3 regions of the Pseudomonas sp. TE3728 genome follow, and region 2 is predicted to be linked to each of the others. Evidence: predicted binding sites of a transcription regulator. Region 2 holds the regulator's gene; each other region holds the start of a gene.
What was found. The regulator FliA, encoded in region 2, starts transcription of late flagellar genes. The targets are predictions, from matches to a motif close to CTAAAGTTTNNNNNNNNNNNGCCGNTAA.
Positions count from the first base shown of each region.

Region 1: a site for FliA is predicted at 2,601-2,628, ahead of ACZ89R_RS11540 (flagellar protein MotY). Genes of this name have one in related genera too.
Region 3: a site for FliA is predicted at 2,244-2,271, ahead of ACZ89R_RS15975 (methyl-accepting chemotaxis protein). Genes of this name have one in related genera too.

Region 1 covers NZ_JBWBQT010000001.1:2,701,141-2,705,502, forward strand. The annotation lists gene ACZ89R_RS11530 (hypothetical protein) at 1-106, shown strand, start outside; gene ACZ89R_RS11535 (argininosuccinate synthase) at 282-1,499, opposite strand; gene ACZ89R_RS11540 (flagellar protein MotY) at 1,629-2,537, opposite strand; gene pyrC (dihydroorotase) at 2,695-3,741, shown strand; gene rnt (ribonuclease T) at 3,738-4,362, shown strand, end outside.
Region 2 covers NZ_JBWBQT010000001.1:6,000,552-6,004,913, forward strand. The annotation lists gene flhF (flagellar biosynthesis protein FlhF) at 1-872, shown strand, start outside; gene fleN (flagellar synthesis regulator FleN) at 989-1,819, shown strand; gene fliA (RNA polymerase sigma factor FliA) at 1,816-2,556, shown strand; gene ACZ89R_RS26485 (chemotaxis response regulator CheY) at 2,725-3,096, shown strand; gene ACZ89R_RS26490 (protein phosphatase CheZ) at 3,127-3,915, shown strand; gene ACZ89R_RS26495 (chemotaxis protein CheA) at 3,987-4,362, shown strand, end outside.
Region 3 covers NZ_JBWBQT010000001.1:3,684,864-3,689,225, forward strand. The annotation lists gene ACZ89R_RS15970 (Hpt domain-containing protein) at 1-154, opposite strand, end outside; gene ACZ89R_RS15975 (methyl-accepting chemotaxis protein) at 192-2,240, opposite strand; gene ACZ89R_RS15980 (chemotaxis protein CheW) at 2,382-2,915, opposite strand; gene pilH (twitching motility response regulator PilH) at 2,926-3,291, opposite strand; gene pilG (twitching motility response regulator PilG) at 3,349-3,753, opposite strand; gene gshB (glutathione synthase) at 3,987-4,362, shown strand, end outside.

The sequences.
Region 1 (4,362 bases), 3.3 Mb from region 2:
GAAGGCAAACACGCTCAAACATTGGAAACACATAAAGAAACGCAACAGCGCAACGTTCTGTATTTCTTACAATTTGAGCTCACAGGGCGTGACGATTATGGGCTAGGTATTGAACTGTCGCACATCAGAAAGGCAGCCCTTGAAGCAGATCAAGGACAGGAAGCAGAAGGAACGGTCAGCGGAAACAAGAAGAAAGCGAAACGCTATATGCAGCAGCCCCTCTTTCAAATTTGTGGCCTTGTCATCAACAAGGCCACAAATTGATTACCGACTCAAAGGTCTCAGAAAAGCTTGCGGCCCTTGTTCGCCGCGATACGCATGCGCAAGGCGTTGAGCTTGATGAAGCCCGCCGCATCCGCCTGGTTGTAGGCGCCGCCATCTTCCTCGAAGGTCGCGATGTTGGCGTCGAACAACGACTCGTCGGACTTGCGGCCGGTGACGATCACATTGCCCTTGTACAGCTTCAGGCGCACTACGCCGTTCACGTGGGCCTGGGAAGCATCGAACATCTGTTGCAGCATCAGACGCTCAGGGCTCCACCAGTAACCGGTGTAGATCAGGCTGGCGTATTTAGGCATCAGCTCGTCTTTGAGGTGAGCCACTTCGCGGTCCAGGGTGATCGATTCGATCGCGCGGTGAGCGCGCAGCATGATGGTGCCGCCCGGGGTCTCGTAGCAGCCGCGGGACTTCATGCCGACGTAGCGGTTTTCGACGATGTCCAGACGGCCGATACCATGTTCGCCACCGATACGGTTCAAGGTCGCCAGCACGGTGGCCGGGGTCATTTCGACGCCGTCTAGTGCGACGATGTCGCCGTTACGGTAGGTCAGTTCCAGGTACTGCGGTTTGTCAGGAGCGTTCTCCGGGGAGACGGTCCAGCGCCACATGTCTTCTTCGTGCTCGGTCCAGGTGTCTTCCAGCACGCCGCCTTCATAGGAGATGTGCAGCAGGTTGGCATCCATCGAGTACGGGGATTTCTTCTTGCCGTGGCGCTCGATCGGGATGTTGTGCTTTTCAGCATAATCCATCAGCTTTTCACGGGAGAGCAGGTCCCATTCGCGCCACGGAGCGATCACTTTCACACCTGGCTTCAAAGCGTAGGCGCCCAGTTCGAAACGAACCTGGTCGTTGCCCTTGCCGGTCGCGCCGTGGGAAATGGCGTCAGCGCCGGTTTCGTTGGCGATTTCGATCAAGCGCTTGGCGATCAACGGACGAGCGATGGAAGTACCCAGCAGGTACTCGCCTTCATAAACGGTGTTGGCGCGGAACATCGGGAACACGAAATCGCGCACGAATTCTTCACGCAAATCGTCGATGTAGATTTCTTTTACGCCCATGGCCTGTGCCTTGGCGCGGGCCGGTTCGACCTCTTCGCCCTGACCCAGGTCAGCGGTGAAGGTCACTACTTCACAGTTATAAGTATCCTGCAGCCACTTGAGGATCACCGAAGTGTCCAGGCCGCCGGAATACGCCAGAACGACCTTGTTTACGTCCGCCATGCCATCACTCCACGGGGTTCTACGGAAAGCCGTCAAGTCTACCGCTCATGCAGAATAATTTACAGAGGCGCGACAGCTTATGACGACGAAGCGACAGATTATGTCGAGCGAGCGACGATTTCAGCGAGTTCAGGAGGTCTTCGCGCTGCCCACGGAAGCAGTGGCTGGAGGCGCCGGTTGCTCGGTCGGCGCTACCCGTTCAAGGCGTACGGCGACCCGGCGGTTTTTCGCCCGATTGGCGGCGTTATTGTTCGGCGCCAGAGGATAGCGCTCACCATGAAAACGCAGGGTGATCTGCGATTCCTGGATACCATTGGCCTTGAAGAAATCCATCACGGCCAGCGCCCTGCGTCGCGACAATTCGCGGTTGGTCAGGCGATTGCCGCTGTTGTCGGAATGGCCATCGAGTTCGATGTGGTTGACCGTCGGATCGGCTTTCATGAATTCCAGCATGACCTGCAAATGAGCCTTGGCTTGGGCGTCAAGATCGATACCCTCCCCCGGAAAGCCGATTTCGGATTGCTTCACCTGCTCGAAATTCTGCGGCAGCAACTTGGCCACGCACCCCTGATAGTCACTGTAGGCCTTGCTGAATTTGACCGGCAGCAGGCGGACTTCAGATACCCGCCCCTCGCCCGAGGAGTGTCGAACCACTGGGCTGCGACCGTCCAGCAACCCGCTGATCAGGCGCCCGGCCTGAACTTGCGAGCTGTTGAACAGCACGTTGCCACTGCCCATTCGCACCGACCCCAGATTGATGTCACCGCGCCCCGGCTGCCATGGCGCAGCGGCCGCCAGCAAGGTCGCGGAACCACCACCGATCATCGAGTTGTAGGCCTTCAAGCGAAATGTCGCCTGTTCGCCGGCACGACGCACGAACTCTCCCGAGCCGAAATCGGTGATGGGTTGAGTCAGGCGGCATTCGAACTTGTCACCTTCGACCGTCCACTCGATGCTCTCCAGACGGGTCTGGAAAGTGAGCGCCATCGCAGGAAGGCTGGCAAACACACTGAGCAAGGCTAAATAACGCTGGCGCACGGGAGGCTCCACTGGCTTGTGCAACAAAAAGACCGACACACATATTTACGGCATACCTGTTGGATATCGGAAGCTTGCTGCAAAACTTGATAGCGAGTGCCTGCAAGAGTCTTTTCCGGTAGCATTCCCCTGAGTTTGACCCGCCTGGAATCCCCTCATGTCCGACCGCCTGACCCTGCTGCGTCCCGACGACTGGCATATTCATCTTCGCGATGGTGCTGTGTTACCCAATACCGTCGCGGATGTCGCGCGCACCTTTGGTCGCGCCATCATCATGCCCAACCTGGTACCGCCGGTGCGCAACGCGGCTGAAGCCAATGGCTATCGCCAGCGGATTCTCGCCGCGCGTCCGGCCGGCAGCCGTTTCGAACCGCTGATGGTTCTGTACCTGACCGACCGCACCCAGCCCGAAGAAATTCGTGAGGCCAAGGCCAGCGGTTTCGTTCACGCCGCCAAGTTGTACCCGGCCGGCGCGACCACCAACTCGGACTCTGGCGTCACCAGCATCGACAAGATTTTCCCTGCACTCGAGGCCATGGCCGACGTCGGGATGCCCTTGTTGGTTCACGGTGAAGTCACCCGTGGCGATGTCGACGTTTTCGATCGCGAAAAAATCTTCATCGACGAGCACATGCGTCGAGTGGTCGAGCGTTTCCCGACCCTCAAAGTGGTGTTCGAACATATCACCACCGCTGACGCCGTGCAGTTCGTCAACGAGGCCTCGGCCAACGTTGGCGCTACCATCACCGCGCATCACCTGCTGTACAACCGCAACCACATGCTGGTGGGCGGGATTCGGCCGCACTTCTATTGCCTGCCGATCCTCAAGCGCAATACTCACCAGGAAGCCCTGCTCGACGCCGCCACCAGTGGCAGCGACAAGTTCTTCCTCGGCACCGACTCGGCGCCCCATGCCCAGCACGCCAAAGAAGCGGCTTGCGGCTGTGCCGGTTGCTACACCGCTTATGCCGCAATCGAGATGTATGCCGAAGCCTTTGAACAGCGCAACGCGCTGGACAAGCTTGAAGCCTTCGCCAGCCTCAATGGCCCGCGTTTCTACGGGCTGCCGGCGAATACCGATCGCATCACCCTGGTCCGCGATGAGTGGACCGCCCCAACCAGCCTGCCGTTTGGCGAGCTGACTGTAATCCCGCTGCGCGCCGGTGAAAAACTGCGCTGGCGCCTGCTGGAGGAACACGCGTGAGTGAAGACCATTTCGACGACGAACAGGACGGTCAAGGCAACGGAGGTGGTCCTCGTCATCCAATGGCTGCCAGATTCCGTGGTTACCTGCCGGTTGTCGTCGACGTAGAAACCGGTGGCTTCAATTCGGCCACCGATGCCCTGCTGGAAATTGCGGCGACCACCATCGCCATGGACGAAAAAGGCTTTGTGTATCCCGATCACACCTACTTCTTCCGCGTCGAGCCATTTGAAGGCGCGAACATCGAAGCGGCCGCTCTGGAGTTCACCGGGATCAAGCTCGATCACCCGTTGCGCATGGCCGTGAGTGAAGAAGCAGCCCTGACTGATATTTTCCGCGGCATCCGCAAGGCCCTGAAAGCCAACGGCTGCAAACGGGCGATTCTGGTCGGGCACAACAGCAGCTTCGATCTGGGCTTCCTCAACGCCGCTGTCGCACGCCTGGACATGAAACGTAACCCGTTTCATCCATTTTCCAGCTTCGATACCGCGACCCTCGCTGGTCTGGCCTACGGTCAAACCGTATTGGCCAAGGCCTGTCAGGCAGCCGATATCGACTTCGACGGTCGCGAGGCTCATTCGGCTCGCTACGACACCGAGAAGACTGCCGAGCTGTTCTGCG
Region 2 (4,362 bases):
CGCTGGCCTGGAATCAGCTGCAAGGCAGCCGTCCGGCCCAGGCCAACCTCTGGCGTCGCCTGCAACGCATCGGTCTGTCCGGCCCGTTGTCGCGCGATCTGCTGGCACTGATTACCGATATTGATGAACCCCGTCAGGCCTGGCGCATGTTGCTCGCGCACCTGGCGCGGATGATCGCCACTCCGGAAGTCGAGCCATTGGAAGAGGGTGGTGTGATTGCCATGGTTGGCCCGGCAGGCATGGGCAAGACCACCACGCTGGCCAAGCTCGCAGCGCGTTATGTGCTCAAGTACGGCGCGCAAAACATCGCGCTGGTGAGCATGGACAGCTATCGCATCGGCGCTCAGGAACAGCTCAAGACCCTGGGCCGCATCCTCAACGTGTCGGTCACCCACGTCGACCCGGGCCAATCGCTGGTGCAGGCGCTGGAGCCTTTGCTGCGCAAACGCGTAGTGCTGATCGATACCGCCGGCCTGCAAGCCAGCGATCCAGCACTGCGCATGCAGCTCGAAAGCCTGGCCGGACGGGGCATCAAATCAAAAAATTATCTGGTCTTGGCAACCACTAGCCAGAAACAGGTTCTAACCGCCGCTTATCACAGTTACAAACGTTGCGGCCTTGCCGGCTGCATCCTGACTAAACTGGATGAAACGGCAAGCTTGGGCGAGGTGTTGAGCCTGGCCATCAGTCATGAACTGCCGGTGGCTTACCTGACCGATGGCCCGCGGATTCCGGATGATTTGCATCTGCCGCGTCGTCATCAGTTGGTCAGCCGTGCCGTTAGCGTGCAAATGCAGGAAGAACCCAGCGAAGAAGCCATGGCTGACATGTTCGCTGATATTTACCACAGCCCGACCAAGCAGGTTGGCTGAGGTACTAATGAACAGTTTTTGTACCTACATCGATGGTCTGCCATGCATTGTTCAGTTGGTGAACGCGCAGCCAGTAATGTGGCCTCCGTCTAAGTAAGACAAGGTAAAGAAATAACATGGGCAGCATGCATCCCGTACAGGTGATCGCGGTGACCGGCGGCAAAGGTGGCGTCGGGAAGACTAACGTGTCAGTGAACTTGTCCCTGGCTCTAGCTGAGCTCGGCCGGCGCGTCATGCTGCTGGATGCCGATCTGGGACTGGCGAACGTCGACGTCCTGCTGGGACTGACACCCAAACGCACGCTGGCCGACGTGATCGAAGGCCGCTGTGAGCTGCGCGACGTGCTGTTGCAAGGACCCGGCGGCATACGCATCGTCCCGGCGGCGTCCGGCACCCAGAGCATGGTTCATTTGAGCCCGGCCCAGCATGCCGGCCTGATCCAGGCCTTCAGCGACATTGGCGACAACCTCGACGTATTGGTGATCGACACCGCTGCGGGCATTGGTGACTCGGTAGTCAGTTTCGTTCGTGCTGCCCAGGAAGTGCTGCTGGTGGTGTGCGATGAGCCGACCTCGATTACCGACGCCTACGCGCTGATCAAATTGTTGAATCGCGACTATGGCATGAACCGCTTCCGCGTCCTGGCCAACATGGCGCAGAGCCCGCAGGAAGGCCGCAATCTGTTCGCCAAGTTGACCAAGGTCACGGATCGTTTCCTCGACGTCGCCTTACAATACGTTGGTGCCGTGCCTTACGACGAAAGCGTGCGCAAGGCCGTGCAGAAGCAGCGTGCTGTCTACGAAGCCTTCCCGCGTTCCAAGTGCGCCCTGGCGTTCAAGGCCATTGCGCAGAAGGTCGATACCTGGCCACTGCCGGCCAACCCGCGTGGGCACCTGGAGTTTTTCGTCGAGCGCCTCGTGCAACAGACCGCAGGACCCGTCCTATGACAGCCAGTGGTTACAACCTCTACAAGAAGTCGGCACGTGACGCGCAGTACGAGCTGATCGAGCGTTACGCGCCACTGGTCAAACGCATTGCCTACCACTTGCTGGCGCGTCTGCCGGCCAGTGTCCAGGTCGAAGACCTGATCCAGGCCGGGATGATCGGCCTGCTTGAAGTATCAACCAAATACGACGCCAGCAAAGGCGCGAGCTTCGAGACGTACGCGGGCATTCGAATCCGCGGCGCGATGCTCGATGAAGTGCGCAAGGGGGACTGGGCGCCACGTTCGGTTCACCGCAATACCCGTATGGTCAGCGACGCAATTCGCTCGATTGAAGCTAAAACCGGCCGTGACGCTAAAGATCACGAAGTTGCGGCCGAACTCCAATTGAGTCTCGACGATTATTACGGGATTTTGAACGACACCCTCGGTAGCCGGTTATTCAGTTTCGACGATCTGTTGCAGGACGGCGAACACGAAGGGCTGCACGAGGATGGCGCCAGTGCTCATCTCGAGCCGTCGCGCGATCTGGAAGATGAACGCTTCCAGGCGGCGCTGGCGGACGCGATTGCCAATTTGCCGGAGCGTGAGCGACTGGTGTTGGCGCTGTACTACGACGAAGAGTTGAATCTCAAGGAAATCGGTGAGGTCCTGGGGGTCAGCGAATCGCGGGTCAGCCAGTTACACAGCCAGTGCGCGGCCCGTTTGCGGGGGCGTTTGGGGGAGTGGCGAGCGCGCTGACAGGCAGTGTGGAGACACTGCGAACGAGGTGGGTACGGCATTTTGCTGCATCGGCCACGGCCCGTTGTAATCCATGCAACTGTTGAGTGTTACGCCGAATTGATTGAACGGCGCGTTCAGGTGCTGCGCGCGTTTTAAGACTGCTTGGAGGTCGAATTGGACAAGAATATGAAAATCCTCATCGTTGATGACTTCTCAACGATGCGGCGGATCATAAAAAACCTGTTGCGTGACCTTGGGTTCACCAACACGGTCGAGGCGGATGACGGTATTACCGCGATTCCGGTCCTCAACAGCGGGAGCATCGACTTTCTGGTAACGGACTGGAACATGCCCGGCATGACCGGTATTGATCTGCTGCGCCACGTGCGTGCCGATGAAAAACTCAAACACCTGCCGGTGTTGATGGTCACGGCCGAAGCCAAGCGCGAGCAAATCATCGAAGCCGCTCAGGCGGGTGTGAACGGCTATGTGGTCAAGCCATTCACGGCTCAAGCGTTGAAAGACAAGATTGAAAAGATCTTCGAACGCATCGGTTGATGTGCAAAGCCAGTCCGTCACGGGGGAGCTATGGAGCATAACGAATCTTCACAGGGCGATTTTGAGTCGACCCTGAAAAAACACGCGGTCGAACTGGTCGAAAGCCTTGAAAAAGGCAGGTTCGGCGACGCTGTGCAACTGATCCATGAGCTCAACCAGACCCGTGACCGCGGCCTGTATCAGGAAGTGGGCAAGCTCACCCGCGAGCTGCATAGCGCGATCGTCAATTTCCAGATTGACCCGCACATGCCGCAAGCCGAGGAAGTGTCTCAGATCACGGATGCCACCGAGCGCCTGGGGTATGTGGTCAAGCTGACCGAGGCCGCAGCCAACCGCACCATGGACCTGGTGGAAAACGCCACGCCGCTGATCAACAGCCTGAGCGACGAAGCTCAGGCGCTGAGCACGGATTGGGGACGGTTCATGCGTCGCGAAGTCGGGGCTGAAGAGTTCCGTGAACTGGCCCGGCGGGTCGACGGTTTCCTGACCCGCAGCAGTGAAGACAACCGCGTCGTGTCGAGCAACCTCAACGACATTCTGCTGGCCCAGGATTACCAGGACCTCACCGGTCAGGTGATCAAGCGCGTGACCCAGTTGGTCACCGAAGTTGAAAGCAACCTGCTCAAGCTCGTGCTCATGGCCAGTCAGGTCGACCGCTTTGCGGGTATCGAACATGACCGTGAAGCGATGCTGGCTGAAAAAGATCCGCAAAAACATCTCTCTCAGGGTGAAGGTCCGCAGATTCATGCCGATAAAAGAGAAGACGTTGTGTCCGGTCAGGACGATGTGGACGATTTGTTATCCAGCCTAGGATTTTAGAGTTTTAGCATTCTAGAGTTTTAGCATTTTAGGTTTTTTAGGTTTTTAGACCTTTAGGAGCACCCCCCTTAATGAGCTTCGGCGCCGATGAAGAGATCCTTCAGGATTTCCTGGTTGAGGCCGGCGAGATTCTAGAGCAACTGTCCGAACAGCTGGTCGAGCTTGAAAGCCGACCGGATGATGCGGATTTGCTCAATGCAATTTTTCGCGGTTTTCACACTGTAAAAGGGGGCGCCGGCTTCCTCCAGCTCAACGAGCTGGTGGAGTGCTGTCACATCGCCGAGAACGTGTTCGACATCCTGCGCAAGGGTGAACGACGCGTCGACTCGGAACTGATGGACGTGGTTCTCGAGGCACTGGACGCGGTGAACGGCATGTTCAGCGAAGTCCGCGAACGCAGCCCGATCACGGCTGCCACGCCTGAGTTGCTTGCAGCGTTGGCCCGTT
Region 3 (4,362 bases), 2.3 Mb from region 2:
GAACCTGATGGACACAGGCCAGACACTCACTCAGCGTGTGCGTCGCCTGTGGATCGTCGATCAGGGTTTCGATCGCCTGATGAGCCTGTTTCAGCGTTTCGGCAATCTCGCCTTTGACCCACTCGAGGGCCACATAGTCGTGCCGATCACCCATAACCACTCCAATCAAGATGCATCCGCCCAGAGGCGGTTCAAGCGTTGTCCGCAGACTTGGCCGGCAAGGTGAAACCGGACACCGAACGCCGCAGCTGGCTGGCCATTTTCGCCAGGTTGCCAATGCTCTCGGCGGTGGCGGTGGAGCCGGACGAGGTCTGCGTGGTGATCTGCTGGATCACGTTCATCGTCAGGGAAATCTGGCCGGCCGACGAAGTCTGTTGCTGCGCGGCGTTGGAAATACTCTGGATCAATGCCGCTAGGGTCTTCGATACACCTTCGATTTCTTCCAGGGCCACCCCGGCATCCTGCGCCAGACGCGCGCCGCGCACCACTTCGGTGGTGGTCTGTTCCATGGAAATCACCGCTTCGTTGGTGTCGGCCTGAATCGCCCGCACCAGCGTTTCGATCTGCCGGGTCGCCGCGGACGAACGCTCGGCCAGACGCTGCACTTCGTCAGCCACCACCGCAAAACCGCGCCCGGCGTCACCGGCCATGGAGGCCTGAATCGCCGCGTTGAGGGCGAGGATGTTGGTCTGATCGGCAATGTCATCGATCAAGCTGACAATGTCGCCGATTTCCTGAGAAGACTCACCCAGCCGCTTGATGCGCTTGGCGGTGTCCTGAATCTGCTCGCGAATATTGTCCATGCCATGAATGGTGTTGTGCACCACTTCGTTGCCCTTGTTGGCGATTTCCACCGAGCGTTCGGCCACCGCAGAGGATTCGGCGGCGTTGGCCGAGACCTGATCGATGGACTGGGCCATGTCGTTGATGGCCGTGGAGGCTTCGGAAATCTGCTGCGCCTGATGCTCCGAGGCCTGGGCCAAGTGCATGGCAGTGGCCTGGGTTTCCTGCACAGCGGCGGCGACCTGGCCGGCAGTGAGGTTGATGGTCGCCACCAGATCGCGCAGTTGGTCGACGGAATAGTTGATCGAATCAGCGATGGTCCCGGTGAAGTCTTCGGTCACCGAGGCGGTCACGGTCAGGTCGCCGTCGGCGAGGTCTTCGATTTCGTCCAGCAAACGCATGATCGCGTTCTGGTTGCGCTCGTTCTTCTCGGCGGTTTCACGCAGTTGACGGTTGGTTTCGCGCACCATCACCAGGCCGATGAGGATGATCGACATCAGCGCCAGCAAGCCCAGTACATAACCACCGATAGTGCCGGTGTTACGCCCGCCGGCGAGGTTTTCGAAACGGCTGGCCAGTTGCGAAGCCTCATCGAGCAGGGTTTGCGACAGGGTAAAAATGTTGGTGGCCGATTCACGGACCTTGAACAGTTGTGGCGACGTTTCGAGGATTTCATCCACCGAACCGGATACGAATTCGAACAGCTCGGATATCTCGGTCAACCGGGCGCGCGCATCGCGGTCTTCGACCTGGCTGATTTTCAGCGCCGCGTTGCCTTGAAGCATGCCGTTGAGCACCAGGCCGAAACGCGCCGCGTCGCGACCGAAAGCGTCGGCCGCCTGCTGCGAATTTTCATCACCGGACAGCACGGTATTCACCGCACCAAGAATCCGCTCGGCCAGCAGCGACTGACGCTGGGCCATCGCCACTTGAGTGGCCGGGGCGCCACGTTGCAGGAGGGTTTCGACGACCTTTTCATACTCGACCTGCAACTGCGGCACGGTTTCGGCCAGCGTTGCGGCGACTTGATGCAAGGACAACACGGTCTGTTCGCTGGAGAGGATAGCGTCGGTGTTTTTCAGCAGACGCTCCCAATCCAGCTGCACGGCGCGCATTTCCGGGCGCACGGTGGACGGTGCCGGCGGCAGGCCGGTGGAAGGATCGCCTTTCTTCAGGTAACCCCAACGCTGGGCGAAGTCATTGCGTGCATCGCTGAGCAACTTGAACGCCGCGGCCTTGCCGGCGGCGGCTTCGGTGGCGTTCTTGGCGATGCGTTGGGACAACACGCGCAGCTCACCGGCGTGGCCGATGTACTGTTTATCGTAATTCGCCTGGGTGTTGAGGTACGCGAAGTTGGCGAACAGCAGCATGATGAAGACGATCAACGCGATGAACAGCGCAATGATCTGCGACCGACTGCGCGACCCTTCTGGCTTGCCTGTTTTTGCTTTTATCATCGGTTCTCGCCTGTTAACCAACACCCTGTAAAGCTTGCCGAAGAACCTGTGGGAGCGAGCCTGCTCGCGATTCAGGCGCCGCGATGTATCAGGAAGCACCGCGTTATCGTTCAATCGCGAGCAGGCTCGCTCCCACAGGGTTTACAGCGCTACGTTCATGAAACTCTGTGACTGCGCCAACGCAAACGGACTGAATACCTGCCAATTCTGCTCACGCTGAAACCGGCCTTTGATGAACGGTGCAATCGGGCCGCTCAAGGTATCTACCGGTTCCAGGCTGTCCTGGGCAAAGTGCTGCAAGCCAAACACTTCATCGACCAGTAACCCGGCAAACACCTCGTTGTGCTCCACCACCAAAACCCGCCGCTGCTTGCGCAGATTCGACAGTTCATGACCGATGAAGCCACTCAAATCCATGATCGGCAGCAGGCGCCCGCGCAGGTTCGCCACGCCCTTGACCCAGGGCTTGACCCCCGGCAATTGGGTAACGCGCGGTTCGTGCAGGACTTCGCTGACTTCGCCCATGGGCGCGACGTACCAATGCTCGCCCAAGCGAAAGCCGATGCCGCTCCAGCTGTCCTGTCGGGTCTGCTGGGACGGCAGGTCCGCCGCCAGCAGACGACAGCGCTGGTCAATCTGCAGCAGCAGTTCGAAAGCCGTTAGCGACTCGGTCATGACCGGACGATCAACCGGCCAGCACGTTGTTCAGGGTTTTGATCAGGGTCTCTTCGTCGACCGGTTTGGTCAGGTAGTCCTTGGCGCCCTGGCGCGTGCCCCAGACCTTGTCGGTTTCCTGATCCTTGGTGGTAATGATGATTACCGGAATGTGCCCGGTTTCCGGGTCTTTGGTCAGCTGACGGGTCGCCTGGAAACCGTTGAGGCCGGGCATGACGATATCCATCAGCACCGCGTCGGGTTTTTCCTGACGGGCCAGCGCCACGCCGTCGGCGCCGTTTTCGGCTTTCAACACTTCATGACCGTGCTTTTCGAGCATGCCGGTCAGTTTGTACATTTCGGTCGGCGAGTCATCGACGATCAGAATACGTGCCATGGTCTTCCCCATTCTTGTCGACACCGGGCCCCATGGCCGAGTGTCACTGTGCGTGTCCTACTGCGGCGAAACGGCGGTGAAGCCCGGTACATGGGCCTGAATCGCGTTCAGCAGTTCTTCCTTGCTGAAAGGCTTGGTCAAAAACTGGTCGGAACCGACGATCCGCCCCTTGGCCTTGTCGAACAACCCGTCCTTGGACGACAGCATAATCACTGGCGTGGACTTGAACGCACTGTTGTTCTTGATTAAAGCGCAGGTCTGATAACCATCCAGACGCGGCATCATGATGTCGACAAAGATGATGCCGGGGTGATTGTCGGCAATCTTGGCCAGGGCATCGAAACCATCGATTGCGGTGATGACTTCACAGCCCACGTTTTTCAACAGCGTTTCGGCGGTGCGACGAATCGTTTTCGAATCATCGATCACCATGACCTTCAAGGCGCTGGAATGCTGTTCCATAGTGGCTCTACCGTCGCCTTTGTGAATCAATTTGTCCGTTTGCCGCTCATCGCCGGCTCGAAACCCTTGATACTTAAGGGCCAACAGGGCATGGCAGTCTTTTTAGCACAGTCTCCCCATCCAATCTATCGGGCGACCCTGGCGGTGGTTTTTCCTTGACCGGGAACACACTCAGCGCCACTCTGACGCCACTTTTTCACAACACTTTCCACCCCAATTTCGAGGAAAACCCCATGAGCGTTCGCGTCGGGATTGTCATGGATCCTATCGCCAGCATCTCCTATAAAAAGGATAGCTCGCTGGCCATGCTGCTGGCCGCGCAAAAGCGTGGCTGGGAACTGTTCTATATGGAACAGCGCGATTTGTATCAGGCTGAAGGCGAGGCTCGCGGGCGGATGCGTCCGCTGAAGGTGTTCGCCAACCCGGAAAAATGGTTTGAGCTGGGCGCCGAAAGCGATGCACTGCTGAGCGATCTGGACGTGATCCTGATGCGCAAGGATCCGCCGTTCGACATGGAATTCGTCTATTCCACGTATTTGCTGGAACAAGCGGAAAATGCCGGCGTACTGGTGGTCAACAAGCCGCAAAGCCTGCGTGACTGCAACGAAA